2 regions of the Bradyrhizobium sp. USDA 336 genome follow, and region 1 is predicted to be linked to the other one. Evidence: predicted binding sites of a transcription regulator. Region 1 holds the regulator's gene; the other holds the start of a gene.
The links. Region 1 encodes PhoB, which activates phosphate uptake and scavenging genes when phosphate is short. Its sites were predicted from a motif close to TGTCATNNANCTGTCAT; they were not measured.

Region 1 (6,463 bases):
TTCATCACCTCGATTTCGGTCGACGTGTTCAAGACGGTGCCGCCGGTGCTGAAGGAAGCCGCCTACGGCGTCGGCTGCACCACCTGGGAGGTCGTCCGCAGCGTGGTGATCCCCTACACCCGCGTCGGCATCATCGGCGGCGTCATGCTGGCGCTGGGCCGGGCGCTCGGCGAGACCATGGCGGTGACCTTCATCATCGGCAACTCGTTCCGGATCTCCTCGTCGATCTTCGCGCCGGGCACGACCATCTCGGCGGCGATCGCATCCGAGTTCGCCGAGAGCGACGGCCTGCACCAGTCCGGCCTGATCCTGCTCGGCCTCCTGCTGTTCGTGCTGACGTTCTTCGTGCTCGCGGCCGCCCGTTTGATGCTGCTGCGCCTCGAAACCAAGGCCGGGAAGTGAAGCCATGAACCCGATCTATTCACGCCGCCGCCGCTGGGACATCGTCATCCGCGGCCTCTGCATCGCCGCCGCCGCCTTCGGCGTCACCTGGCTCGCGCTGATCTTGGTCACGCTGCTCTACAACGGCCTGGCCGGGCTCAACCTCCAGGTCTTCACAGCTGACACGCCGCCGCCCGGATCGAACGAGGGCGGCCTGCGCAACGCCATCGTCGGCTCGCTGATCATGACCGTGATCGGCGTCGGCATCGGCGCGCCGCTCGGCCTGTTCGCCGGCACCTATCTCGCCGAGTACGGCCGCAACGACAAGCTGACCTCGGTGATCCGCTTCATCAACGACATTCTCTTGTCGGCACCCTCGATCATCATCGGCCTCTTCATCTATGGCGCGGTGGTGGTGCCGATGCGCGGCTTCTCGGCGATTGCGGGCGCGCTGGCGCTTGCCGTCATCGTGATCCCGGTCGTCGTGCGCACCACGGAGGACATGCTGCTGCTGGTGCCGAATCCGTTGCGCGAAGCTGCCAGCGCGCTCGGCCTGCCGCGCTCGCTGGTGATCAGGCGAATCGCGTACCGTGCGGCGCGCGCCGGCCTCATCACCGGCGTGCTGCTCGCCACCGCCCGGGTCGCCGGCGAGACCGCGCCGCTGTTGTTCACGGCGCTGTCGAACCAGTTCTTCAGCCTCGGCCTGGACAAGACGATGGCGAACCTGCCTGTCACCATCAACAACTTCGTGCAGAGCCCCTACGAATATTGGAAGCAACTCGCCTGGAGCGGCGCGCTGCTGATCACCCTGACCGTGCTTGCCCTTAACATTGGCGCGCGCATCCTTGGCGCCGAGAGGACTGCAAAATGAGTGAAATGTCTGTTTCCGTCAGCGCACCGACCGTTCATCCCGGTTCGCAGCCGTTGCCCGAGGCGCCCGCCAAGGTCACCGCGCGCAACCTCAACTTCTACTACGGTGATCACCACGCGCTGAAGAACATCAACCTGGCGCTCGGCACCAACCGCGTCACGGCGTTCATCGGCCCGTCCGGCTGCGGCAAGTCCACCCTGCTGCGCATCTTCAACCGGATGTACGACCTCTATCCGGGCCAGCGCGCAGACGGTCAGCTGTTGCTCGACCATACCAACATCCTCGACCCCAAGCTCGACCTCAACCTGCTCCGTGCCCGGGTCGGCATGGTGTTCCAGAAGCCGACGCCGTTCCCGATGACGATCTACGAGAACATCGCCTTCGGCATTCGTCTCTACGAGAAGATCTCCAAGTCCGAGATGGACGGCCGCGTCGAGAAGGCGCTGCGCGGCGGCGCGCTGTGGAACGAGGTCAAGGACAAGCTCAATGCCTCCGGCCTGTCGCTCTCCGGCGGCCAGCAGCAGCGCCTCTGCATCGCCCGCACCGTCGCGGTGCGGCCCGAGGTGATCTTGTTCGACGAGCCTTGCTCGGCGCTCGACCCGATCTCGACCGCCAAGGTCGAAGAGCTGATCCAGGAATTGTCCGAGAACTACACGATCGCGATCGTGACCCACAACATGCAGCAGGCGGCGCGCGTCTCCGACAAGACCGCCTTCATGTATCTCGGCGAGTTGATCGAGTTCGATGACACCAGCAAGATCTTCACGTCGCCGAGCGATCGGCGCACGCAGGATTACATCACCGGCCGGTTCGGCTGAGGAGACGGAACATGGGTTCTGAACATACCGTAAAGGCCTTCGACAGCGATCTTCAGGAGCTCACCCGCCTTGTCGCCGAGATGGGCGGCATCGCCGAGCGCATGATCGTCGATTCCGTCGACGCGCTGATCCGCCGCGACGTCGCGCTCGGCCAGCGCGTGGTCGCCACCGACGCCGAGCTCGACGCGCTGCAGAAGCGCATCGAGGAGCGCGCCGTGCTCACCATCGCCCGCCGCCAGCCGATGGCCGTCGACCTGCGCGAGATCGTCGGCGCCATGCGCGTTGCGACCGATCTCGAGCGCATCGGCGATCTCGCCAAGAACATGGGCAAGCGCGTCGCGGCGCTGGAGACGGATTTCCATCCGCTCAAGCTGTTCCGCGGCCTGGAGCACATGACCGACCTCGTGCAGCAGCAGGTCAAGTCGGTGCTGGACGCCTATGCCGCGCACGACCTGCCGGCGGCGATGGCGGTGTGGAAGGGCGACGAGGAAGTCGACGCCATCTGCACCTCGCTGTTCCGCGAGCTCCTCACCTACATGATGGAGGATCCGCGCAACATCTCGTTCTGCATCCACCTGATGTTCTGTGCCAAGAACATCGAGCGGATCGGCGACCACGCCACCAACATCGCCGAGACCGTGTTCTACATGATCGAGGGCCAGGCGATCACTGACAAGCGGCCGAAGGGCGACATGACGACCTTCGCCACGACGGTGCCGAACACCTGACGACTTAAGGAGCGACGACCACATGGGCGCACGCATTATGGTGGTTGAGGACGAGGAAGCTCTCACCGAGCTTCTCCGCTACAACCTCGAAGGCGACGGCTATGACGTCGAGACGGTGATGCGCGGCGATGACGCCGACACCCGCCTCAAGGAGCACATTCCCGATCTGATCGTGCTCGACTGGATGCTGCCGGGCCTGTCGGGCATCGAGCTGTGCCGGCGGCTTCGGACCCGTCCCGAGACCAAGCAGCTGCCGATCATCATGCTCACCGCGCGCGGCGAGGAGAGCGAGCGGGTGCGCGGGCTTGCGACCGGCGCGGATGACTACATCGTCAAGCCGTTCTCGGTGCCGGAGCTGCTCGCGCGCGTGAAGGGCCTCTTGCGGCGTGCCAGCCCCGAGCGCCTCGCCACCGTGCTCGCCTATGGCGATATCGAGCTCGACCGCGACAAGCGCCGGGTGGCGCGCTCGGGCCGGCCGATCGATCTCGGCCCGACCGAATATCGCCTGCTGGAGTTCTTCCTGGAGCATCCCGGCCGCGTGTTCTCGCGCGAGCAGCTGCTCGACAGCGTCTGGGGCCGCGACATCTACATCGACGAGCGCACCGTCGACGTCCATATCGGCCGCCTGCGCAAGCTGCTCAATCTCGGCCGCGAGCAGGACCCGATCCGCACCGTCCGCGGCGCCGGCTACGCGCTGGACGATCGCTTCGCGAAGGCTGAGCAGACCTGAGTTTTTTGGATCTCGGATTAGCGCACCGCGGCAACAATCTCAGTCGTCATCCCGGGGCGCGCGCAGCGCGAGCCCGGGATCTCAGCGCGAGCGCCCGCGCTCGTCGCGATCAACAATAGGACGTGCTTTGGCGAAGACTCGGAGCAACCATCTCGCGCAATCACCGCGCTCTGTGGTTATGGGATCCCCGCCCCCCGTGCGCAATCGCGCACTAGGCGGGGATGACATCGAATAATAGGAGCCGTCATCGTGTGACGGCTGCCGTCCTGGCGATCAATGAAATCGCAAGCTCACCGCGTGCCCGGCTTCGGTGCTGCGCGACGGCGGTCCGCTGCGGGCTGATAGGCCACGCGCGAATGCTGGGCACAATAGGGCAGGCCTGAGAGCGCCTTGCCGCCGCAGAAGAAGAAATCCGGGCTCGAGGGATCGCCGACCGGCCAGTGGCAGGTCGCCTCGTTCAATTCCAGCAGCGACAGCCGCTGGCTCATCGGCACCACGTTGTCGTAGGTAACCGGCTCGGCTTCCAACTCGACCTCGAAGGCCTGCGCCAGCGCGGTGTTGCCGCGCGCGACGGGGCGGGTCACCCGCATCATGTGCTGCGCGGGCCGTGCCTTGCGCGGCCGCGGCGCTGCCGATGAAGGGCTCTTGGCGCGGCCGGACAGGCCGAGCCGGTGCACCTTGCCGATCACGGCATTGCGGGTCACATTGCCGAGCTCCGCCGCGATCTGGCTGGCCGAAAGTCCGGCCTCCCAGAGCTTCTTCAGCTGCTCGACGCGATCATCGGACCAGGTCAAAACCGTCATTGCACCCTTTCCCTCGCTGCGCGCCTGCCATCCTGGGGCCTTCGCAGCGAATGCTTTAGCCTTGAAAAACCCGTGCCGTCAGAATCCCTTAAGGCTCGCCGGGCGCGCTCAAGACGCCCGAACGTTTACGCCGGTACATGAGGACTTCTGGGATCAGAACTGCTGCACGAGATGTCGTATCTGACAGTCCAAACGCTACAATATGGCGTGACTCCCGCGCAAGAGTCCGCCGACTCGCTTCCACATGTTCCGTGGTGAAAAACCCGCAAAATCGGCACCGCAAGACTACGGAATCAGCGTTTCGCGAGGCTTTCCGGGCGGCATTGACACCCGTCTTGCCAAGCATAAGATAGTGCCACGTGCCGCCCTTAAAAGGCGGCACGTTTCGTTTTCCGGGGCCGGTCGATGGTGCGTCGCGCAATGCATGCCCTCACACCGTCCGCAACATTCAAGTGACGTCATGACTAACAGCGCAGCGCCGCATTTGCTCCCCGTTTTCGCCAGGGCCGACCTCGGTTTCGAGCGCGGCGAAGGCTGCTGGCTGATCGCGACCAACGGCGATCGCTATCTCGATTTCACCTCGGGCGTGGCGGTGAATGCGCTCGGCCATGTCCATCCCGCGCTGGTAAAGGCATTGCAGGAGCAGGCGACCAAGCTCTGGCACATGTCGAACCTGTTCCAGAGCCCTGATGGCGAGAAGCTCGCAAGCCGCCTCTGCAATGAGAGCTTTGCGGACTTCGTGTTCTTCTGCAATTCCGGCGCCGAGGCGCTGGAAGGCGTGATCAAGCTGGTGCGTCACCATCACTTCTCCAAGGGGCATCCGGAGCGTTACCGCATGATCACCTTCGAGGGTGCCTTCCATGGCCGCACGCTGGCGACGCTCGCCGCCACCGGCTCTGCGAAATATCTCGAGGGCTTCGGCCCGCCGATGGATGGCTTCGACCAGGTGCCGCATGGTGATCTGGAGGCTGTGAAGAAAGCGATCGGTCCGCACACCGCCGGCATTCTCATCGAGCCGATCCAGGGCGAGGGTGGCGTTCGTTCTGCACCTCACGCCTTCCTGAGGGCGCTGCGCGAGCTCTGCAACGAGCGCGGCCTGTTGCTCGCCTTCGACGAGGTGCAGACCGGCATGGGCCGCACGGGCGAGCTCTTTGCCTACAAGCGCACCGGCGTCACACCGGACGTGATGTCGCTCGCCAAGGCGCTCGGCGGCGGCTTTCCGATCGGCGCGGTGCTGGCGACCGCGGATGCGGCCGCCGGCATGGGGCCCGGCTCGCACGGCTCGACCTTCGGCGGCAATCCGCTCGCGATCTCGGCTGCCAACGCCGTGCTCGACGTCATGCTCAAGCCCGGCTTCTTCGACCACGTGCAGAAGATGTCGCTGCTGCTCAAGCAGAAGCTCGCCTCCGTGATCGATCGTCACCCTGATGTCGTCAGCGAGGTTCGCGGCGAGGGCCTGCTGATCGGCATCAAGGCCGTGGTGCCTTCGGGCGATCTCGTCGCGGCGCTGCGCGCCGAAAAGCTGCTCACCGTCGGGGCCGGCGACAATGTCGTGCGCTTCCTGCCGCCCCTGATCGTCACCGAAGCGGAGATCGAGGACAGCGTCGGGCGGTTAGAGCGGGCCTGCGCTGCGATCTCCTCCAGCCAGACCAAGCGGGCGGCAAGCTGATGAGCACGACGCCCAACAAAGCTCCCAAGCACTTCCTGGACATCAACGAGCTGCCGCTGTCGGAGCTCAAGAGCATGCTCGCCGCCTCTTCCGCCATGAAGGCGAAGCAGAAGGCGCAACAGCCGGTCAGGCCGCTCGAGGGCAAGACGCTGGCGATGATCTTCGAGCGTCCCTCGACCCGCACCCGCGTCTCGTTCGACGTCGGCATGCGCCAGCTCGGCGGCGAGGCGATCATGCTCACCGGCGCCGAGATGCAGCTCGGCCGCGGCGAGACCATCGCCGACACCGCGCGGGTGCTGTCGCGCTATGTCGACGCCATCATGATCCGCATCCTCAACCACGATGCGCTGCTGGAGCTCGCGGCCAACGCCACCGTGCCCGTCATCAACGGCCTGACGCGGCGTTCGCATCCCTGCCAGGTGATGGCCGACCTCATGACCTATGAGGAACATCGCGGCCCGAT
Region 2 (6,463 bases), 4.0 Mb from region 1:
TCTCGGCGTGTAGCCGAGCAGGCCGGACGATCGAGAGTAACTATCAAAGGAATATTGGGAGGTCGGATTATGAAGCACAGCATTTCGGCAATGTTGCTCGGGACGGCCCTGGCGCTCGGCGTGGCGGGCGGCGCGGTCGCGCAGGACAAGAACATCAAGATCGGCGTGCTGACCGACAATTCAGGACTTTATGCCGATCTCGGTGGCGCCGGCTCGACCGTCGCCGCACAGATGGCGATCGAGGATTCCGGGCTCGCTGCCAAGGGCTGGAAACTCGACCTGATCTCCGCCGACCATCAGAACAAGCCCGACATCGGCTCCACGATTGCTCGGCAATGGATCGACGTCGAGAAGGTCGACATCTTCATGGATGTCCTGAACTCCGGCGTTGCGCTGGCGGTGAACAATATCGTCAAAGAGAAGAATTCCATCCTGATCAACACAGGTGCGGCGACGTCGGATCTCACCAACGCGCAATGCTCGCCGAATACGGTCCACTGGGTCTATGATACCTATATGCTGGCCAACAGTACCGGGCAGGCGCTGGTGAAGGCGGGTGGCGACACTTGGTATTTTCTCACCGCGGACTACGCCTTTGGCCATGCCCTCGAGCGCGACACCGCCGCGGTCGTGGTGAAGTCGGGCGGCAAGGTGATCGGCAACGTCAAGCATCCCCTGAATACCGCTGACTTCTCGTCGTTCCTGCTTCAGGCGCAGGCCTCCAAAGCCAAGATCATCGGCATGGCGAATGCCGGCGGCGACACCACCAACACCATCAAGCAGGCGTCCGAGTTCGGCATCGTCTCGGGCGGCCAGAAGCTTGCGGGCCTGCTGCTCTTCATCACCGACGTGCACTCGCTCGGTCTGAAGGTGGCGCAGGGCTTGAACTTCACCGAGACCTTCTATTGGGACATGAACGACGGCACGCGCGCCTTCTCCAAACGCTTTTCCGAGCGCATGAAGAACAAGGCGATGCCTTCGATGGTGCAGGCCGGCGTCTATTCGGGCCTGCTCCACTATTTCAAGGCGCTGGAGGCGATGGGCGGCAATCCGCATGACGGGGCCAAGGTGGTCGCCAAGATGAAGGAGATGCCGACCGACGATGCGTTGTTCGGCAAGGGAACGATCCGTGCGGACGGTCGCAAGCTGCATCCGGCCTATCTGTTCGAGGTCAAGAAGCCCGAGGAATCCAAGGGCCCCTGGGACTATTACAAGCTGATCGGCACGACCCCCGGCGACCTGGCCTTCCGGCCGCTGTCGGAAAGCGCCTGTCCGCTGGTGAAGAAGTAACGGTGAACGATGCGGGCCGGCGCGCAGCGGTGCCGGCCTGTTGTTGAGGAATAGAAGGGACCGGGTGCGGGATCGATGCAGGCTCTCTACGCTCAGCTACTGGTGGGACTGATCAACGGCTCGTTCTACGCGCTGCTCAGTCTCGGGCTTGCCGTCATCTTCGGCATGCTCAACATCATCAATTTCGCCCATGGCGCGCTCTACATGATGGGCGCTTTCGTCGCCTATTTCCTGCTGAACCTCGGCGGCATCAACTATTGGTGGGCGCTGCTGCTGGCGCCGATCATCGTCGGCATCTTCGGCATGATCCTGGAGCGGACCATGCTGCAATGGCTGACCGGGCTCGATCATCTCTACGGCCTGCTCCTGACCTTCGGCATCGCGCTGATCGTGCAGGGCGTGTTCCAGAACTATTTCGGCTCCTCGGGCCTGCCTTACGCCATTCCCGACCAGCTCAGGGGCGGCATGAATCTCGGCTTCATGTTCCTGCCGATCTACCGCGGCTGGGTCGTCGTGTTCTCGCTGGCGGTGTGCCTTGCGACCTGGTTTTTGATCGAGAAGACGCAGCTCGGCGCCTACCTGCGCGCCGCCACCGAAAATCCGACGCTGGTGCGTGCCTTCGGTATCAACGTGCCGCGCATGATCACGCTCACTTACGGTCTCGGCGTCGGCCTTGCCGCGCTCGCCGGCGTGCTCTCGGCGCCGATCAACCAGGTGCGGCCGCTGATGGGCGCCGACCTCATCATCGTCGTGTTCGCGGTGGTGGTGATCGGCGGCATGGGCTCGATCATGGGCTCCATCATCACCGGCTTCGCGCTCGGCGTGATCGAGGGCCTGACCAAGTATTTCTACCCCGAGGCGTCCAACACCGTCGTGTTCGTGCTGATGGTGCTGGTGCTGTTGGTGAAGCCGACGGGATTGACGGGAAGGGCGGCCTGAGATGACAACCCTGACGGACGACACGCTTCCTGTGACCCCGCGTGCGATGCGCGACGAGATGATTGTATTCGCTGTGATGGCGCTGCTGCTCGCAGCGGTGCCGTTCACGGGCGTCTACCCCTTCTTCGTAATGCAGGCGCTGTGCTTTGCGCTGCTCGCCTGCGCCTTCAATCTGCTGGTCGGCTATGGCGGCTTGCTGTCGTTTGGCCACGCGATGTTCTTGGGCACGGCCGGCTATTGCAGCGCGCATGCGCTGAAGGTCTGGGCACTGCCGCCCGAGCTCGGCATTCTCGTCGGCGTCGCCGCGGCGTTCGTGCTGTCGATCGTCACCGGCTACATCTCGATCCGTCGCCAGGGCATCTATTTCTCGATGATCACGCTGGCCCTGTCGCAGCTCCTGTACTTCATCTATCTCCAGGCCCCGTTCACCCATGGTGAGGACGGCATCCAGGGCATCCCGCAGGGACGCATGTTCGGCCTGCTCGATCTGTCCAAGCCGACGGTGCTGTATTATGTCGTGCTGGTCGGCTTCCTCGCCGGCTTCCTCCTGATCTTCCGCATCATCAACTCGCCGTTCGGCGAGGTGCTGAAGTCGATCCGCGAGAACGAGCAGCGCGCGATCTCGCTCGGCTACCGTACCGACCAATACAAGTTCCTGGCCTTCGTGCTGTCGGGGACGCTCGCCGGCTTTGCCGGTGCGCTGAAGGTGTTCGTGGCCCAGAACGCTTCGCTCACCGACGTGCACTGGACGATGTCGGGCGAGGTCGTGCTGATGACGCTGGTCGGCGGGCTTGGCACCGTTTTCGGTCCCGTGGTCGGCGCCTTCGTGATCATCGCCATGCAGCAATATCTGGCGGGCTTCGGCCAGTGGGTGACGGTGATCCAGGGCGTGATCTTCGTGGTCTGCGTGCTCACCTTCCGCCGCGGCGTCGTCGGCGAAATCGCGCATTACCTCCGGCGTTCGCTCTAAGTAACTGATATTGCATCAATTTCATTGATGCACGAAAGCGGTGGATGATCCGGCTCCGCGGGCGTGAGACGACACGCGCGCGGATCGAAAATGGTCTATGACAGTTTTATGACAGCCCTCGCGGGCCTGACCATTTTCCAACCGGTAGCCTATCCCCCATGATGCGATGGTTTCGTGCGTTCCTGCCCAGGGAAGAGCGGTTTTTCGACCTGTTCGATCGGCATGCCCAGACCGTGATTCAGGGCGCAGTCGCGTTGCAGGGCATGCTCAAGGGGGGCGAGGAGACGCCGGTCTATTGCCAGCGCGTCAACCAGTTCGAGAACGACGCCGACAACATCACCCGCGAGGTGCTGACGGCGGTGCGCCGCACCTTCATCACTCCGTTCGACCGCGGCGACATCAAGAACCTGATCACGTCGCTGGACGATGCCATCGACCAGATGCAGCAGACGGCCAAGGCCGTGATGCTGTTCGAGGTGCGCAGCTTCGAGCCGCCGATGCGCGAGATCGGCGGACTCTTGATCGAATGCGCCAATCTGGTCGGCCGTGCGCTGCCGCTGATGCAGGAGATCGGCAAGAACGTCGCCATGCTGACCGCGATCACCGAGGAGCTCGGCAATCTCGAGGGCCGGGTCGACGATCTCCACGACATCGGCCTGAAGGAGCTGTTCCTCAAGCACCGCGACGGCAATGCGATGGATTTCATCGTCGGGGCCGAGATCTACGACCATCTCGAGAAGGTGGCCGACCGCTTCGATGACGTTGCGAACGAGATCAACAGCATCGTCATCGAGCAGGTGTAGGGCCTCGCCGTGGATGCCGCGTTGGGTCTTCCCGTCCTGGTCGGCTTGATCGCCGTCGCGCTGCTGTTCGATTTCCTGAACGGCCTGCACGACGCCGCAAATTCGATCGCGACCATCGTCTCGACCCGCGTGCTGCGGCCGCAGTTCGCGGTGTTCTGGGCCGCGTTCTTCAATTTCATCGCCTTCCTGGTGTTCGGGCTGCACGTCGCCCAGACCATCGGCACCGGCATCATCGATCCCGCGGTCGTCGACGCCCAGGTGATCTTCGCAGCCCTCGTCGGCGCCATCGTCTGGAACCTCGTGACCTGGGCGCTCGGCATTCCATCGTCGTCGTCGCACGCGCTGATCGGCGGGCTCGTGGGCGGCGGCTTGGCCAAGGCCGGTATTTCGGCCGCGGTATGGAGCGGCCTGTCCAAGACCGCGCTGGCGATCGTGCTGTCGCCGCTGGTTGGCTTCCTGCTCGCAATGGCGCTGGTTGCGATCGTGTCCTGGGCCTCGGTACGCTCGACGCCGTTCGCGGTCGACCGCGCCTTCCGCATCCTGCAATTCGTCTCCGCGTCGCTCTATTCGCTCGGCCATGGCGGCAACGACGCGCAGAAGACCATGGGCATCATCGCCGTGCTGCTCTATTCGCAGGGCTATCTCGGCAGCGACTTCTCGGTGCCGTTCTGGGTGGTGCTGTCCTGCCAGGCGGCGATGGCGTTGGGCACGCTGATGGGCGGCTGGCGCATCGTCCGCACCATGGGCCTGCGCATCACGAAATTGACCCCCATGCAAGGCTTTTGCGCCGAGACGGGAGGCGCGGTGACCCTGTTCATGGCGACCTATCTCGGGGTTCCCGTCTCGACCACCCACACCATCACCGGCGCTATCGTCGGCGTCGGTGCCGCCCGCCGCGTCTCGGCCGTGCGCTGGAACGTCGCAAGCTCCATCGTCTATGCCTGGGTGATCACGATCCCGGCCTCGGCCATTGTGGCCGCCCTGACCTGGTGGGTGGTCCAGCTCGTCAGGTGACGAGCTTCAGTCCGATGATGCCGGCGACGATCAGGCCGATGCTGGCGAGGCGGAAGGCCGTCGCCGGCTCGCCGAACAGAACCATGCCGAGCGTCGCCGTACCGACCGCGCCGATGCCGGTCCAGACCGCATAGGCGGTTCCGACCGGCAGTGATTTGAGCGCGAGCCCGAGCAGGATGACACTGCCGGCCATGGCGACCAGCGTGACCACGGACGGGACAAGCTTGCTAAAGCCCTCGGTGTATTTCAGGCCAATGGCCCAGGTGATCTCGAGGAGACCGGCGACGAACAGGATGCTCCAGGCCATGGCGACCCTCCATTCAAGGCAGGGTCGTCCCCGCGGCTGGTGTGCTGATGGGCAGGGAGGTCGTCCTCCCAAAAGGGGAATATGGGGCTGGCCGGAAACCTTCGCAATCACCAAATGAGGCTTGATCAGGCCCGTTTTCCCTGCCACACGCTCCCGCCATGTCCGACATCGCCGCCACCACAGCCGAATCGCCGGCCCGTTCCCCGCTTGCCGCCGAGGTGGCGAGGCGGCGGACCTTTGCGATCATCTCCCACCCCGACGCCGGCAAGACCACGCTGACCGAAAAGCTGCTGCTGTTCGGCGGCGCCATCAACCTCGCCGGCCAGGTCAAGGCCAAGGGCGAGCGCCGCAACACCCGATCTGACTGGATGAAGATCGAGCGCGAGCGCGGCATCTCGGTGGTGACCTCGGTGATGACCTTCGAGTTCGAAGGCCTCGTCTTCAATCTCCTGGACACGCCGGGCCACGAGGACTTTTCGGAAGACACCTATCGCACGCTGACGGCGGTCGATTCCGCCGTGATGGTGATCGACGCGGCCAAGGGCATCGAGGCGCGCACCCGAAAGCTGTTCGAGGTGTGCCGTCTGCGCGACATCCCGATCATCACCTTCATCAACAAGATGGACCGCGAGAGCCGCGACGTGTTCGAGCTGCTCGACGAAATCGAGAAGACGCTGGCGCTCGACACCACGCCGATGACCTGGCCGGTCGGCCGCGGCCGCGACTTCCTCGGCACCTATGACGTCGTCAATGGCGGCGTGCGCCTGCTCGAAGGCGGCGGCGCCAAGACCGGCGCGGCGCTCGAGATCGAGATCGAAGAGCTCGCCAAGCTCAACGCCAATCTCGACGTCTCCGCCGTGAAGGACGAGCTCGAGCTCGTCACCGAGGCGTCGAAGCCGTTCGAGCTCGACGCGTTCCGCGAAGGCCACCTGACGCCGGTCTATTTCGGCAGCGCGCTGCGTAATTTCGGCGTCGGAGACCTCCTGGAGGGCCTCGGCAAGTTCGCGCCCGAGCCGCGCGCGCAGGACAGCGACCAGCGCAAGGTCGAGGCCACCGATCCCAGGATGAGCGCCTTCGTGTTCAAGATCCAGGCCAACATGGATCCCAACCACCGCGACCGCATCGCGTTTGCGCGCCTGT

Region 2: ABIA45_RS11435 (DUF47 domain-containing protein) is a predicted target of PhoB. The motif match lies at 3,297-3,313, and genes of this name have one in related genera.

The regions. Positions count from the first base shown of each region.
Region 1 is NZ_JBIYDC010000002.1:6,246,004-6,252,466, forward strand. Features, by position in the region: gene pstC (phosphate ABC transporter permease subunit PstC) at 1-402, shown strand, start outside; gene pstA (phosphate ABC transporter permease PstA) at 407-1,252, shown strand; gene pstB (phosphate ABC transporter ATP-binding protein PstB) at 1,249-2,070, shown strand; gene phoU (phosphate signaling complex protein PhoU) at 2,082-2,798, shown strand; gene phoB (phosphate regulon transcriptional regulator PhoB) at 2,821-3,528, shown strand; gene ABIA45_RS30245 (GcrA family cell cycle regulator) at 3,819-4,331, opposite strand; gene ABIA45_RS30250 (aspartate aminotransferase family protein) at 4,792-6,000, shown strand; gene argF (ornithine carbamoyltransferase) at 6,000-6,463, shown strand, end outside.
Region 2 is NZ_JBIYDC010000002.1:2,214,935-2,221,397, reverse strand. Features, by position in the region: gene ABIA45_RS11455 (ABC transporter ATP-binding protein) at 1-13, shown strand, start outside; gene ABIA45_RS11450 (ABC transporter substrate-binding protein) at 70-1,290, shown strand; gene ABIA45_RS11445 (branched-chain amino acid ABC transporter permease) at 1,366-2,229, shown strand; gene ABIA45_RS11440 (branched-chain amino acid ABC transporter permease) at 2,231-3,199, shown strand; gene ABIA45_RS11435 (DUF47 domain-containing protein) at 3,358-4,002, shown strand; gene ABIA45_RS11430 (inorganic phosphate transporter) at 4,012-5,016, shown strand; gene sugE (quaternary ammonium compound efflux SMR transporter SugE) at 5,009-5,323, opposite strand; gene ABIA45_RS11420 (peptide chain release factor 3) at 5,482-6,463, shown strand, end outside.